DNA from 4 places in the Bradyrhizobium zhengyangense genome. Region 1 is predicted to be linked to each of the others. Evidence: predicted binding sites of a transcription regulator. Region 1 holds the regulator's gene; each other region holds the start of a gene.
What was found. Region 1 encodes LexA, which represses DNA repair genes until DNA is damaged. Its sites were predicted from a motif close to TGTTCNNNNTGTGTTCNG; they were not measured.
Positions count from the first base shown of each region.

Region 1 (3,963 bases):
CGGACGGAAATATCATCGTGTTGGGCAAAACCTACCTCACCAAGCAGGCCTCCCTGCTGGTCAAATTCGCCAAGACTACCTCGGATTCCGAGCTTTCCGCCAAGCTGATGAGCAAGGCGGCCGACTTGAAGGCCCAAGCCGATCCTATGCCCGACAAGGATCAAGGCCCCAAGGCTCCCGACGTCGCTGAAGACGGAAACGCGGCAAGGGCAAATCCCATTACGCGGTCGTAACGCTGCGCGCAGGCTGCCTGTCCTCGTGTCGGTCTGCCGCGCCTTCCGGATCACGTCGCGGACACCAGCCCTGCCCGAAGCGTAAGCTTCGCGGCAATATACCCCCTTTTGCCTCGGCCTCTCCGCTCGGCTAAAACCTCGCCGACCGAGTCCTTCGATCTTGTTGCGGGAGTACGCCGTGGCCCTGATGCCGGTTTCCGATGCGCTTGCCGCCGTGCTCGCCGGTGCAGAGCCTTTGGCAGAGGAAATGATCGCACTGGATCAGGCGTTCCATCGCGTGCTCGCGCGCGACGTTGCCGCGCGGCGGACGCAGCCGCCCGAGGCCATGTCGGCGATGGATGGCTATGCCGTCCGCGCGGCCGATGCGGCGAAGGTTGATGCACAGCTTACGGTCATCGGCGAGGTCGCAGCCGGCCGCCCGTTTGCTGGAACAGTCGGCGCTGGCGATGCCGTACGGATCTTCACCGGCGGCGTCGTTCCCGCCGGCGCGGATGCGGTCGTGATCCAGGAGGACACCATCGCGGACGGCAAGCGCATCACGATCAAGGAAGCCGCCGTCACCGGGCGGCACATCCGCCCCGCCGGGATCGACTTCCGCGAGGGTGAGGTGCTCCTGCACAAGGGTACGCGCCTGACCGAGCGCGACCTTGCGCTCGCCGCCGGCATGAACCACCCGCAGCTTGCCGTCCGCCGCCGTCCGAAGGTCGCGATTCTCGCGACCGGCGACGAGCTGGTGATGCCGGGCTCGACGCCCGGCCACGGCCAGATCGTCTATTCCAACGGCTACGCCCTGCACGCCCTCGCCCGCAGCGAGGGGGCCGACACCATCGATCTCGGCGTTGCCGCCGACACGCTTGCCGCCACCACATCGGGCATCCGCCGCGCGCGCGAATCCGGTGCCGACATCCTGATCACGACCGGCGGAGCGTCTGTCGGCGACCACGATCTGGTGCAGCAGGCGCTGACGAACGAAGGTATCTCGATGGCGTTCTGGAAGATCGCGATGCGGCCGGGCAAGCCGATGATGAACGGGCAGCTCGGGCCGATGCGCGTGATCGGCCTGCCCGGCAATCCCGTGTCATCCTATGTCTGCGGCTTCCTGTTCCTGGTGCCGCTGATTCGCGCGATGTCGGGCCGTTCAGTGATTCATCATCGCCGCGAACGCGCCGTGCTCGGCCGCGACGTCAGCGCCAATGACCAGCGCGAGGATTATTTGCGTGCGCGTCTGGAGACGCGGGATGACGGCACGCTCGTCGCTCTTCCCGTCAATCACCAGGATTCCTCACTGCTTGCGAATCTCGCTGCGGCACAGGCACTTCTCGTGCGCGCCCCGTTCGCGCCGAAGGCCGAAGCCGGCACGCCTTGCGAGGTGTTGCGACTGCCCGCGTGAGCGCGTCGTTCGCAACCGTTCCGCGAACTTTGCCGCGTTCACGGTAAATTAAGCAGTTGCGGAACATGTATCGAACATATAGTGTCCGTTCATGATTTGTTTCGAGCATGTAGCGGCTTATTGCTGAATTCAGCGTCTCGGAATCGAACGACATCGTCAGGGGGATTTTGGTCGAGATGTTAACGCGCAAACAATACGAGCTCCTGCGGTTCATCAGCGAGCGATTGAAGGAGAGCGGCGTGCCGCCCTCCTTCGACGAGATGAAGGATGCGCTCGATCTGCGCTCGAAGTCGGGCATCCATCGCCTGATCACCGCGCTCGAGGAGCGCGGCTTCATCCGCCGCCTGCCCAACCGCGCCCGCGCAATCGAGGTGATCAAGCTGCCCGAGCTCCAGGCGGCCGCCGGAAGCCGCCGCGGCTTCACGCCGAGCGTCATCGAGGGCAATCTCGGCAAGGTGCGCACGACCTCGAGCCCGCCCGCCGACGAGGGCGAGCGTCCTGTCGCGGTTCCTGTAATGGGCCGGATCGCGGCCGGTACGCCGATAGAGGCCTTGCAGACGCGCAGCCACACCATCAGTGTCCCGCCCGACATGCTCGGCGCGGGCGAGCACTACGCGCTCGAAGTGCGCGGTGATTCCATGGTCGACGCCGGCATTCTCGATGGCGACATGGCGCTGATCCAGCGCAACGAGAGCTGCGACACCGGCGATATCGTGGTGGCCCTGATCGACGACGAGGAAGCGACGCTCAAGCGCTTCCGCCGCCGTGGCGCTTCAATCGCGCTCGAGCCGGCAAACGCCGCTTACGAGGTCCGGATCCTGCCGCCCAACCGGGTCAAGATCCAGGGCAAGCTGATCGGGCTGTACCGGAAATACTGAACTCGTCCCGCGCTCGCACCTGGCGAGCACGCCCTTAAGATTGGAGCGGACGATTGTCCGCTCCGGCTGGATAGTCCTTCAGGTTCTGCACAGATTATCCGGCCCCCTCTTCGGCGCTACATCCCCGGCACGCCACAACGAAGACCGAGGAGACCGCCATGCGCAAAATCATTCTGAGCACCGTCGCGATGGCGCTGATCGCGGCATCAGGGTCGCAGGCCATCGCTGCGCAGCCGCAGCATCGCGTTCGCAAGGCGCCACAGGCCACGACGAGTGAGCAATTCCGCAATGCCCGCAACGCCGTCAAGCAGCAGGCGCAGTCGGCCTGGCCGTATTCGGGCTGGTCGGCACCATCAGGACGCTGAGAGCGAAGTCTCCCGAATGCACAGGAGCAGGCTTTGTTCCTCATCGGCGCGGGAAAGATATTGTGATTGCAAGCCGCGGATCTGAGCCGCAGATTTGCCCCCAACATCGCATATGATTGCAAGCTTCCACTCTGATAGAGGCCTGCGCCTCAGAAGAGGCGCGGTGCTCTATCGCTGATGAGGAGCACCCGATGTGTGACTATAGCCTGCATGCCGTCGCGACGCGTCCCGCAGAAGTCGGCGAGACGATTGTCACGACAACCTTCCGCGGCACCTCGACGCGCGGCTTCGCCTCCGAAGCCGACATGTCGGTCGCGGTCTGCCTGCTGCCGGGAACGGAGCTCGCCTTCGCCGACAACGTCCGTTACGACAACAGGTGGATCTGGACGCGCACCATCAATTCGCGCGTCGGCAAGTTCGGCAAGGTCGATCCGCACATTCCCGATCGTCATCACGACGCGATCGAATTTCCCGATGGCAAATATGTGCTGGTGACCCAACTCGTCGAAGGCCAGCGCGCAACCGTGCTGCAGCTGCCGGTGACCCAGCCGTTCGGTGAGCGCGAGCATAAGCCGCAAGTGATTTCCGATATCAGTCCGACGCCTCCGCGCCTGCCGATCGGTTGAACCATCGGTTCTAATCCTCGGCCTGAAGGTCGGCCTCCGACGGTGTTGCGTCCTTGGAGCGCGGAGCTGCCGACCGCGGCACGAGGGTCAGTTCGAAATCGCCATCGCCGGCCGCCGCCGGCGACCAGGGGCGGTTTGCGCCCCTCGCCCTCACCGACTGAATCGCAAAACCGTCGCCGCGGGGTGTCAGCGCCAGCGCACCCTGGCTCACCAGACGCGGCCGGTCGACCACCATCGCGGTACAATCCGGCGGCGCGGGCCTTGCGGTCACCACCAGTGCCGCGCGGCTGCAATCATCGGCCAGCGCGTCGATGCGCAGCGCCAGGGCGACCATGCGGCCGTCAGCAAGCGGCGTCACGCAACCGGCGTCGTCACACGACACGCCGTCACCGAGCGAGCCACTCGCCGCATCGCGCGGATCAGCGTCAGCCGCGAGCCACTCCTTCAGCAGGAAATTGTCCTTCTTCGTCC
Region 1 covers NZ_JAKLTZ010000003.1:554,873-558,835, reverse strand. The annotation lists gene L6639_RS13270 (hypothetical protein) at 18-233, shown strand; gene L6639_RS13265 (molybdopterin molybdotransferase MoeA) at 412-1,623, shown strand; gene lexA (transcriptional repressor LexA) at 1,800-2,501, shown strand; gene L6639_RS13255 (hypothetical protein) at 2,660-2,866, shown strand; gene L6639_RS13250 (hypothetical protein) at 3,058-3,492, shown strand; gene L6639_RS13245 (ComEC/Rec2 family competence protein) at 3,503-3,963, opposite strand, start outside.

Region 2 (3,963 bases), on a different contig from region 1:
TACGCGCGAGCGTGAGAATACCGGTGTAGGAGGGTTCCTTTCCTTCCCCCCTTGTGGGAGAGGGTGAAGCGAACTCACTTCGGCAGCAGCGCCTTCAACTTGTCGACGTCGCGCACGTTCATCTTGAAGCCGCCGGGCATCACGATGTCGCCGGGCTTCTGGTCGGGCTTGCAGGCGCCGAGCCATTTCGCTTCCAGCGTCATGGTGGTGTCGCGCCCGGCAGTACCGGCGACGCCGCCCTGGGCATGCGACGAAGTCTTCACGGTGTAGGCCGAATTGAAATCCCCGGTGATCTCGGCATGCGAGGTCGTGGACATGCCGGCGACGCTGCATTCGGAATCGCTGACATAGCCGGTGGCCGTCTTCTTGATGTCCTGCTTGGAGCAGACCTGCTTGGCCATCGGCGAGACGTTGTTGTTCATCTCCTTGTCGACGGCCTCATCGGTGCAATGCTGCATGGTCATCTCCGGCATCGCAGAGCCTGATCTGACCATCTTCATTTCCCAGAGACCGGCCTTGCGCACCGGCAGATCGTCGGCAAAGGCGCCACTCGCCGACACCGCGAGGCAAACGGCTGATCCGAGCAAAGCGAGCTTGCGCGTCATGCGAGAGACTCCCGGGCTGAAATGGCCTAGCTTTTTCTTTGGCGTGACCTTGTCGGCGTTCCGAAATGCCTCAATAGAGCGTGCGGATCGGCCGGTCGGCGGCGCCATAGGGCACCCAGCGGCAGGAGAATGAGATGTAGCCGCCCTCATAGGCCTGCACCGCGAGGAATTTCACCACCTTGCCGTAGCGCGCGCAGTGATCGACCGCGACCTGGCGCGCATCGACCTGCGTCGCCATCGAATAGGCGATGATGCCGCCGGTGTCGTTGCCCTTGAACGGCGGCACCGGCAGGAGGTCGGCGCGCGCCGACTGGCTCGCCATCATACCCGAGACAAAAACCAGGCTGGCAAGAAGGCCCGCGGCCGCAATGATTCGCATTCCCGTCACTCCGATTGGTTGGCAACAGTTTACGGTGCCCGCGCAGCGGTGAAAAGAACGGAAGGCCTGTCGGCAGCGACGTTGTGATCAACTCCTGGCCAAGTGTTGCCGCGCTGCACTTGACCTCCCCCGCCCTTCGCGGCACCGTCCGGTCCTCACAGATCATGCTGTCTGGATTGCCCATGCGCGCCCCCTCCCCGAAATCGCTCCGCTTTGCCGCCGTTCTCGGCCTCGTGTTCGGGGCGCTGTCGCTCGGTCAGGCCAAGGCGGCCAATCCGCTGGAGCTGAACTTCTGGCTGAGCGGGCCGCGTTACGACGGCAATGTCGCCGAATGCGACAAGGCACTGCCGACGATCTCGACCCAGTTCTGGGAGAAGGAAAGCTCGTTCTGGAATTCGCCGCTGCAGATCACGGGCTTCGCAAACGTTCACGAGACCGCCTTCCGCCCCTGGGCATCGGACAACATTCCGCGCCGCTACTGCACCGGCGAGGCCATGCTCACTGACGGCAAGATGCGCCGGGTGCACTTCTCGATCATCGAGGATGGCGGCTTTGCCGGCTACGGCCAGGGCGTCGAATGGTGCGTGGTCGGGCTCGACCGCAACTGGGCCTACAATCCGTCCTGCCGCGCCGCAAAGCCCTGAGTCGAAGCGCCTGATTCGGGCCGATCCAGCGACCTGCGCGTCGGTCGCTCGAAATTTGTTCTTGAAATGTTCTTGATGGCTGCTAGGCTGATTGCACAGTCTAGTTGAGAGGCGTCTCCATGTTTCATTTTAGATTGCAATCGATCTCCCGTCTCGTGATCTCGCTGACCTTTGCCGGGCTGATCTCGCTGGGCGGCGGCGCCAACGCGCAGGACAAGCGGCAGAACGCGCCCGGCGAATTCGACTTCTATGTGCTATCATTGTCGTGGTCGCCGTCGTTCTGCGAGGAAGCGGCCGAGCGCGGTCGCAGTGGCGGGCGTTCGAACATCCAGTGCGAGGGACGGCCCTATTCCTTTGTGGTGCACGGGCTGTGGCCGCAATATGAGAGCGGCTTTCCGGAATATTGCCAGCGGCCGTCACCGCGGCTGAACCGTAACATCGTCTCCTCGATGCTGGATTTGATGCCGGCGCCAGGCCTGATCTTCAACGAGTGGGACAAGCATGGCACCTGCTCCGGGCTCGACGGCCGCAACTATTTCGAGACGATCCGCAAAGCCCGCGCCGTGATCAAGATTCCGGTCGAATATCTTGACCTGTCGCAGGCCAAGACCGTCGCGCCTGGCGAGGTCGAAGAAGCCTTCATCAAGGCCAATCCGGGCCTGAGCAACGCAGCCGTCTCGGTCACCTGCAACCGGACGAGGCTCTCCGAGGTTCGCATCTGCCTCAGCAAGGACCTGCAATTCCGCGCCTGCGAGGAGCTCGAACGCCACAGCTGTCGCCGCGACCAGGTGACCATGCCGCCAATCAGGGGCGGTTAGTTCCGTCATCGCGAGCCACCGGGTCCGCGTGTAGCGCGGTCCGATGACAGGCTCCGCGAAGCAATCCAGACTGCCGCCGCGGTTGGATTCTGGATTGCTTCGCTGCGCTCGCAATGACAAGGGGTTAGGATCGCGCCAGAACAACGTAGTCCTAATCTCATGAACTACCGCCACGCCTTTCACGCCGGCAACTTCGCCGATGTCATCAAGCACATCGTGCTGGCGCGCATCCTCACTTATTTGCAGGACAAGCCGGCCGCCTTCCGGGTCATCGACACCCATGCGGGTGCTGGCCTCTATGATCTCGACAGCGACGAGGCGCGCCGCAGCGGCGAGTGGCTGACCGGGATCGCGCGACTGCTGCAGGCGCGCCTCTCAAACGAGACAGTGGCGCTGACCAAGCCCTATCTGGACATCGTGCGCGCCTTCAATCCGAAGGGCGAGCTCAAGGCTTATCCGGGCTCGCCCCTGATCGCCCGTGGCCTGATGCGGCCGCAGGACCGGCTCGTGGCCTGCGAGCTGGAGCCGAAGGCGCGCAAGGCGCTGATCGATGTGCTGCGGCGCGACGAACAGGCGCGCGTGGTCGATCTCGACGGCTGGATGGCGCTGCCGGCTTTCGTGCCGCCGAAGGAGCGGCGCGGACTCGTGCTGATCGACCCGCCCTTCGAGGCGAAAGACGAGTTCGAAAGTCTGGGCGAGGCCTTCTCCACCGCCTTCGCGAAATGGCCGACCGGTATCTATGTAATCTGGTACCCTGCCAAATCCAGGCGCGCCACCGACGCGCTGGCGCAGCTCGTGGCACGCACCGCAGCGGCAGCAAAGACTCCGGGAAAATGTCTTCGCCTCGAATTCAGCGTCGCGCCGCAGCTTGATGGTGCGGCCCTCACCTCGGCCGGACTTCTGATCGTCAATCCGCCCTACACGCTGCAAGGCGAGCTCAAGACGATCCTGCCCGAGCTGGAAATGCCGCTCGGCCAAGGTGGGGCTGCCAGATTCCGATTGGAGATACCGCGCCCGTAACACTCCGGCATTCTTGGGAAAAATATGCAGGAGCGGTAGTCAATCTGCAAAGAACCGTATTATGCTGTTTCCGTGACTGGCTTTACGTTCCGCTTCCGCGAATGGTTGCGGCGGAGTGAAGGCCTAAGAAAGATCCCGGTCGGACCGATGGGTCCGCCTAAGGATGGCCAGCTCTCCCGGGCTTCGTAACGCCCGGTCATGTCGCGGCGCGCGTCTGCGTTGCGACGGAGGAGCAATGAGGGGGAGTTTCCCGATGGCCAATACGGGAACGGTCAAGTTCTTCAACGGCGAGCGCGGCTATGGCTTCATCAAGCCGGACGATGGCGGTCGCGATGTCTTCGTTCACATCACAGCAGTGGAGCGGGCGGGACTGAAGGACCTTGCCGAAGGACAGCGTATCACGTTCGAAGTCGAACCGGACAAGAAGGGGAAGGGGCCGAAGGCGGTCAATCTCGTGATCCTATCGTAGCGGACCTGCCCCAAAAAAACCTGACGCA
Region 2 covers NZ_JAKLTZ010000007.1:130,038-134,000, forward strand. The annotation lists gene L6639_RS26050 (ATP-binding protein) at 1-29, shown strand, start outside; gene L6639_RS26055 (DUF3617 domain-containing protein) at 75-605, opposite strand; gene L6639_RS26060 (hypothetical protein) at 676-984, opposite strand; gene L6639_RS26065 (hypothetical protein) at 1,167-1,628, shown strand; gene L6639_RS26070 (ribonuclease T2 family protein) at 1,748-2,446, shown strand; gene L6639_RS26075 (23S rRNA (adenine(2030)-N(6))-methyltransferase RlmJ) at 2,606-3,466, shown strand; gene L6639_RS26080 (cold-shock protein) at 3,720-3,935, shown strand.
Region 2: a site for LexA is predicted at 1,685-1,702, ahead of L6639_RS26070 (ribonuclease T2 family protein). Genes of this name have one in related genera too.

Region 3 (3,963 bases), on a different contig from region 1:
GGTGACGAAGCCATAGGCGCCGCCGAACGTGGCCGAGAAGATCATGAAGGAGCGGATGGCAAAGGCGACCTTCGGGTGGCGGCGCCTGAAGCGGCGCATGCGCACCTTGATCCGGAACGTCCGATCCATCGCCACCGACCCCGACTCTCACCCGAAACCTGCCACCGCCGTGCGCGACGATGTCCTGCCGACCTTGCGAACAGCTTGAGGCTTCGAGGTGGCCTCGAAACAGGGTTGACGAGGTATTAATGCGTCAGAGCGAGGCGGCCTGGAGGGGCCGCTTGTGGTCGCCATGAGCACCGACGATCAGGGCTGCGGCCTCGCGCGGCGAGAACGTCTTCGAGCGGACAAAGATGCGGTAATCGGCCGGGCCGTCAGTGGAAAGATAGATCACCGGGCCACCATCGACAGGTTGCGCTGCGATGGTGATGAGGCGGTTCGCTGGATTGGCCTGGCAGGAATCGGGCTCAGAACCGAGACCATCGTCCACGACCGCGAAGTCCGCAGTATCTGGGTCATCGGTGATCTGAACCCGGACCGTGGCGCGCGACAGATCGTCGGTGAAGGCGACATGGACGCCGGCGGTCCAGAACAGGGAGGTCAGCTCGACCGAGGTGTCGCCGAGGGCGATGCAGGGTTGCGAGACCGATCCGATCTCGCTGCGGGCGAACACCGCAGCCGCCAACAGGGGAACCACTGAGGCCAGGATCTTGAAACGCAACATGACACGCTACTCGCCAGGCCCTGATGGAACTGATGGGCCTTATGGTTTGCAGAGCGTAAAGGAAACTCGTTACCACCGGGTTGATGCGCGGGATGATCAGGCGAGCTGGCGCACATCCTCCGCGAGTGCGCGGTACGACAGCGCTTCGGCGAGATGCAGCCGGCCGATCCTGTCCGCGCCATCGAGGTCGGCGAGCGTGCGTGCCACCCGCAGCACCCGGTGATAGCCGCGCGCCGACAGCCGCATGGTCTCGGCAGCATCGCGCAGCAGTTTCTGCCCCTGCGCGTCGGGCTTGGCGATGTCCTCAAGTACCGCGGCCGGCGCTTCGGCATTGGTGCGGACCTGCGGCAGGCCCGCCTCCGCGTAACGCGCGAGCTGGATATCGCGCGCCGCCGCCACGCGCGCGGCGACCTCAGCGGAGCCTTCGGTCGCTGGCGGCAGGATCAGATCGGCTGCGGTGACAGCAGGGACTTCGATGCGCAGGTCGATGCGATCCATCAGCGGGCCGGAAATGCGCGCCTGATAATCGCCGGTGCAGCGGTCGATGCGGCCGCGCTTGCAGGCATAGCCGGGCTCGAACGCATTGCCGCAGCGGCAGGGATTCATCGCGGCGACCAGCATGAAGCGGGCAGGGTAGGTGACGCGGTGATTGGCGCGCGACACCGACACCTCGCCATTCTCCAAGGGCTGGCGCAGCGAATCCAGCACGCGCGGATCGAACTCGGGCAGCTCGTCGAGGAACAGCACGCCCTGATGCGCCAGCGAGATCTCGCCGGGCTTTGCGCGCGCGCCGCCGCCGGTGAGTGCGGCCATGCTGGCGGAATGATGCGGCGAGCGGAACGGCCGCCGCGATGTCAGCGCGCCGCCCTCGATCTCGCCGGCGACGGAGGCGATCATCGAGACCTCGAGCAGTTCGCCGGGCGACAGCGGCGGCAGGATCGAGGGCAGGCGCGCGGCCAGCATTGATTTGCCGGCACCGGGCGCGCCGATCATCAAGAGGTGATGTCCGCCCGCGGCTGCGATCTCCAGCGCGCGCTTGGCGCTTTCCTGGCCCTTGATGTCGCGCAAATCGAGCAGCGAGCTTGCGGCTTCATGCACTTTCGGCACGGGCCGCGACAGCACCTGCGTGCCCTTGAAATGGTTGGCGATCTGAATCAGCGAGTGCGCGGCGACGATCTCGATGTCGGGGCTCGCCCAAGCTGCCTCAGAGCCGCAGGCGGCGGGGCAGATCAAGCCTTCCTCGCGCGTGTTGGCGCCGATCGCGGCGGGCAATACGCCGGCGACTGGTGCGATCGAGCCGTCGAGGCCGAGCTCACCGAGCACGGTAAAGCCGGTCAGCGCATCCGGCGGAATCGCACCGATCGCCGCCATCAGTCCGAGCGCGATCGGCAGGTCGTAATGGCTGCCTTCCTTCGGGACGTCGGCGGGTGCGAGATTGACGGTGATCCGACGCGCCGGCAGCGCCAGCCCCGAAGCGATCAGCGCCGATCGGACGCGCTCGCGCGCCTCCGACACCGCCTTGTCCGGCAGGCCGACGATGGCAAAGGCCGGCAGACCCGGCGCGACCTGCACCTGCACATCGACCGCGCGGGCCTCGATTCCCTCAAAGGCGACTGTCGAAACCCGCTGGACCATGCTGCCCCCCTTGCACAATTAGGGGTAGCAGAGCGGGACTGACTTGACAAGAACAATACGGGAACATGAATGAGGGCCCCGGCGGTTCCTAACATCAGGTAAACGGGACCAGGACACTAAGCTTCGACTACGCCTCGAATGCGAACGGCTCTCCTCAGCACATCCCAACGAATGTCCGCTACTCCTAGAGGTGCGGGATGGGCCGTGATCTAACGGGTGAACAATTCAAATGCTTGCAAATCGCCGCAGAAGCGAACGACGGGTGTGCAGCCGGCTGGCCAAGATTCATCTTGGCGCGGGCTCGCTGCCGCGGGACTGCACGATCACCGATATCTCGGACGGGGGCGTGAAAGTGGTGGCGGAATTCCTGGAAGTGCCGCCGCAGTTCACCATCATCTTCGCGCCGGATTACTCCCGCCAATGCCGCCTGCGCTGGCGCATCGGCTGCGAATTCGGTGCGGAATTCACCGACTAGGTCACATAAGGACGCGTCCTTAACCGGACTTTAGCGTTAATCGGCAAAGCATCTCTGATCAGTCCGCCGGCGGTGATCAGAGTATGTCCAAGCGTTCGTCCCTTGCCTCGTCCCCGGCGAGATTCCTGCTTCCCGCACTCGCGGTGCTTGCCCTCGGCGGCTGCCAGACCACGAGCCTGGACGACGTGACCGGTGCGCTCGGCGGCCGGTCCGAGCCTGTCGCCGCGGCCGATGGCAAGCCGGATATGGGCGCCTTGCGCGAGCGCTATCGTGCCAAGCCGAACGATCCCAATATCGTCCTCGAATATGGCAAGGCGCTGCGTGACGGCGGCCAGCACGCCCAGGCGGTCGCCGTGTTCGAGCAGGCCGTGCTCGCCCATCCCAGCAACAAGGCGCTGCTCGCCGGTTACGGCCGTGCGCTCGCCGACAATGGAAATTTCCAGCAGGCTTTTGACGTGCTGGGCCGCGCGCATACGCCCGAGGATCCCGATTGGCGCATCCTGTCGGCGCAGGGCGCGGCGCTCGACCAGCTCGGCCGCAACGAGGAAGCGCAGCAATATTACGCCACGGCGCTGAAGATCGTGCCCGAGGAGCCGACGGTGCTGTCCAATCTCGGCCTGTCATACATGCTGCAGAACAACCTGCCGAAGGCCGAACAGGTGCTCGGCCGCGCCTATCAACGCAATCAGAGCAATGCGCGGATCCGTGCCAATCTCGCGCTGGTGTTGGGATTGCAGGGCCGCGAGACCGAGGCTGAAATCCTCGTGAAGGCAGATTTGCCTCCCGACCAGGCCGCGGCCAAGATCACGGCGCTGCGGCAGCTGCTGGCGAAGAAGCAGCAGCAGCGGGCGGAGAAATAATCCACCGCCGTTGCCGGCTGTTTACGACGCCTTGCGATGCGGCGCGGATCCGCGCCCCGTCTTGCCCTTCAGCCGCTTCAGCAGCGGTCCGAGCAGCGAGCGCTTCGGTTTTTTCACCTCGCCGCGCCCGGCGAGCCGGTTGGCCATGTTCTGGAACAGCTCGGTGGTGCGGTGGCTCTTGGAGACCTCCGCGATCATCTGGCCGTTGTTGGCCGCGGTCGAGAACAGTTTCGAGTCGAACGGAATCACCGCGAGCGGCTGGCTTTCCA
Region 3 covers NZ_JAKLTZ010000002.1:799,072-803,034, reverse strand. The annotation lists gene L6639_RS09000 (ATP-binding protein) at 1-129, opposite strand, end outside; gene L6639_RS08995 (hypothetical protein) at 254-724, opposite strand; gene L6639_RS08990 (YifB family Mg chelatase-like AAA ATPase) at 821-2,359, opposite strand; gene L6639_RS08985 (PilZ domain-containing protein) at 2,589-2,834, shown strand; gene L6639_RS08980 (tetratricopeptide repeat protein) at 2,918-3,694, shown strand; gene L6639_RS08975 (CpaE/TadZ family protein) at 3,716-3,963, opposite strand, start outside.
Region 3: a site for LexA is predicted at 2,408-2,425, ahead of L6639_RS08990 (YifB family Mg chelatase-like AAA ATPase). Genes of this name have one in related genera too.

Region 4 (3,963 bases), on a different contig from region 1:
CTGGGCGGGCGCGGCCAGCACCGCCTGCTCGGGGATATGGGTATCCTGCGGCAGATGCACGACGACACGCTTTCCGCCGATGCGCGCGGCGATACGGTCGATCAGCGCGGCGAGTTCGTCATTGTCATGGATGTGAGCATCGAGATCGCGCTGCTCCTGCACCACGATCTCGGTGCGGCTTGCCGACAGGCGCACCATGTCGAAGCCGAAGCCGGGATCGAGCGGATCGGCGAGCGCATCGAGCCGTTCGCGGAACAGGCGGTCAATCACGGCGCTTCGCGTTACCGGACGTCCGGTTTCGACCGTGATCGCGCGCACCACGCCGTCAGTGCGGAAGAACGCGGCTTCCAGCCGCCGCGCGCCCTTGCCCTGCTTCTCCATGGCGACGATCAACGTGTTAGCGAGCCGCGACAGCGTCATCGCGATCATGGTGTCGGTCGCGATCGGCTCGGCAAAGCGTTTTTCCACGATGTAATCGGGCAGCGGCTTGCGAGGGCTGATCGGCGCATCGCCCTGTCCCAGCGCATGCGCAAGCAGCGTGGAGAACCGCGCACCGAACCGCGCCGTGATTTCGCTCGGGGTGCGCGAGGCGACATCGCCGATGGTCTTCAGACCGGCACGGCGCAAGCCGGTGGTGATCGCCTCATCCGCACCGAGTGCGGACACCGGAAACCGGTCGATCGCCGCTGCCTCCCCGCCATCGGCAACGATGCTGCCCGCGGCCTGCCGCGTCAGCGTGCGCGCGCAGACCGAGGTGCCGGCAACGGCTGCGCTGACGACAAAGCCTTGTCGACCGAGCGCCCGGACCAGCGTCTGCAACAAGGCCGCCTCGCCACCGAACAGATGCGCGCAGCCGGTGATATCGAGGAACAGGCCGTGCGGCGCATCGAGCGCCACCAGCGGCGTGAAGCGGTCGCACCAGTCGGCGATGTCGCTGAGCGTCTTGGCATCGGCGACGACATCGGCGTCGAACACTTTCAGGTCCGGACACATCGCTCGCGCATTGGCCAGCGGCTGGCCGATATGCAGACCCAAACGTTCGGCAGCTTCGTCCAGCGCATGGATCACCAGCGCATTGTTGTCCTTGATGACAACGATGCTCGGCGCATTGGTCTTACCCAGCCCGGCGCTGCTGAAGAACCGCTGGATCCGGTCGATGGGCAGGCGTGGCAGCCACAGGCTGAGGATACGCCGACGGTTCACTGAACTGGCACTCATCACACTTCCATTCCATGATCCACCGGCCGCACGGGCCATGACGATTGCGCAACAGCTCGACATCGAAGCGCGGCGCGCCCCAGGCACTCCATGCTGAACCCGGCGGCGAATGCGCCGCGCGCAGCATCCATCTGGTCTCCGCGGTCGAAGGCAGCGGCTGCGCCGCCATCCGCAGCAACAGGCCAGTGACGCCTGAGCCTTGCGCGGCCAGCGTCAGCTTGCGGCTCGCCACCAGGTCGAACTGCCTGGTCTCGCCCCAGAGCTCGAGCACGACGGCGCCGAGCGCATCGCAGGCGAGCGCATCGGCCGAGGTGCGCAGCGCGCTCTCGACGTCAGCCGCACGCACCATCACCACGCGACGCGGATCGAGGCCGAGCTCGGCGAGCCCGCTCATCGACAGCGCGCCGGTCTCGATCTGCGAGAAATCCTGCCGAACCCACAATAGCGGCCGCTGCGTCGTGACGCGGCCCGCAAGCCCCGTGACAAAGCCCGTCGCGGCCGCACCCTGGCGCCCTTCGCAAAACACCTCGTGGATCGCCGCGCGCGCGAGCCCGCCTTTCAAGGCGCGATCGACCTCACCGTGACCGAGCGCGACGCGGTCGTGATGATGCACGACCTCCGCTGTCTCGATCCGTTCGATCTGGCTGCGCAAGGTCGCAAGCGCGCTCATGCGTGCGCCGCTCATGCTCGCCGCTCCCTAGAGATTGATGCCGTGGCTTTCAAAAGAAGAACCAACGGCTGGCTCATTTGTTCATGATATGTTCTAATATAAAGCTAACGGCAGCCGAAGAGTCAATCGAATTGGCGCGCCAAAGATTCATGAGCGGAATCAAAGAGATTCAAACATGGACGTACAACGCAAACTGGAAATTCTCGCGGATGCCGCCAAGTACGACGCGTCCTGCGCCTCCAGCGGCACCGAGAAGCGGGATTCCAGCGACGGCAAGGGCATGGGTTCGACCGCGCCGGGCATGGGCATCTGCCATTCCTACGCGCCGGACGGACGCTGCATCTCGCTGCTCAAGGTGCTGCTGACCAACGCCTGCAATTACGATTGCCTCTATTGCGTCAACCGCGCTTCCTCCAACGTGCCGCGCGCCCGCTTCACCGTCGACGAGGTGGTCAAGCTGACGCTGGACTTCTACCGACGCAATTACATCGAGGGACTGTTTCTCTCCTCCGGCATCATTCGCAGCCCCGACTACACGATGGAGCAAGTGGTGAGCGTCGCGCGAAAACTGCGCGAGGAACATCACTTCCGCGGCTACATCCATCTCAAGACCATTCCGGAGGCCGACGACGCGCTGATCACGGAAGCCGGCAAATATGCCGACCGTCTTTCCATCAACATCGAGATGCCCGAAGCGGCGAGCTTGCAGCAATTCGCGCCGGAGAAGGACGTGCGCGCGATCCGCCGCACCATGGGCCGGCTGCGACTCAAGCTGGACGAGGCCGAGGACGATCGCGCCGCGAAAACGAGAGCGAAGCCGCAGCGCTTCGCGCCGGCCGGACAAAGCACGCAGATGATCGTCGGCGCAGACAGCGCGAACGACCACACCATTCTCCATACCAGTGCCAATCTCTACGGCTCCTATCGACTGAGGCGCGTCTACTATTCCGCCTTCAGCCCGATCCCGGACGCCAGCCGCGCTTTGCCTCTGGTCAAGCCGCCACTGCTGCGCGAGCACCGGCTCTACCAGGCCGATTGGCTGATGCGCTTCTACGGCTTCGATGTTGCGGAGATCGTCGACGACAGCGCCATGCTGCCGCTCGACATCGATCCCAAGCTCGCCTGGGCGCTGCGCCATCGCGACCGCTTCCCGCTCGACGTCAACCGCGCCAGCCGCGAGGAGCTGCTGCGGGTGCCAGGCTTCGGTACCAAGGCGGTCGAGCGCATTATCGCGACGCGGCGCACCACCACGATCCGCCTCTCCGATCTGGCGCGGCTACACGTGCCCCGTCACAAAGCGCTGCCGTTCATCATCCTCAGCGATCATCACCCTACGCCGCATCGTCTCGATGCTGCCGGGCTGATCGAACGATTCAAGCCGAAAGCAACGCAATTGGGGTTTGGATTCTGATGCAGTACATCACCCTCGACAGCGAAACCGATTTCGACGGCTGGCGCAAAGCCGCACGCAGCCTCGTGCTTCATCATGTGCAGCCCGCCGATGTCACCTGGGCCGTGCAAGGCGACGACGCCGATTTGTTTGCGCCGCCCGCACCGTCGCCGATCCTCGAAGTGAATGACGGCACGTTCAATGTATCAGGCAAATTCGTCGATCTCGCGAAATCGGCAATCCTGCATCGCGATCGCGAGCGCTTTGCGATTCTCTATCGCCTGCTCTGGCGGCTGAAGGACCATCACGATCTCATCGAGGTCGCGACCGATCCCGACATCGCGCTGGTGACGGCGATGGCACGCGCGGTCCATCGCGACGAGCACAAGATGCACGCCTTCGTGCGCTTTCGCGAGATCGGCCGGGAACGCGCCGCGCATTACGTCGCGTGGTTCGAGCCGGAACATCACATCGTCGAGCTCGCCGCGCCATTCTTCGCAAGACGCTTTGCCGACATGCCCTGGTCGATCCTGACGCCCGATCTCTGCGCGCATTGGGATGGCCACGCGCTCTCATTCACGCCTGGCGTGAGCAAGAGCGAGGCGCCAAGCGAAGACCGGCTGGAGGAAACCTGGCGGCGCTATTACGCCAGCATCTTCAATCCGGCACGGCTCAAGGTGAAAGC
Region 4 covers NZ_JAKLTZ010000005.1:538,562-542,524, reverse strand. The annotation lists gene L6639_RS22600 (Y-family DNA polymerase) at 1-1,218, opposite strand, end outside; gene L6639_RS22595 (ImuA family protein) at 1,115-1,903, opposite strand; gene L6639_RS22590 (putative DNA modification/repair radical SAM protein) at 2,064-3,299, shown strand; gene L6639_RS22585 (UdgX family uracil-DNA binding protein) at 3,299-3,963, shown strand, end outside.
Region 4: a site for LexA is predicted at 1,967-1,984, ahead of L6639_RS22590 (putative DNA modification/repair radical SAM protein). Genes of this name have one in related genera too.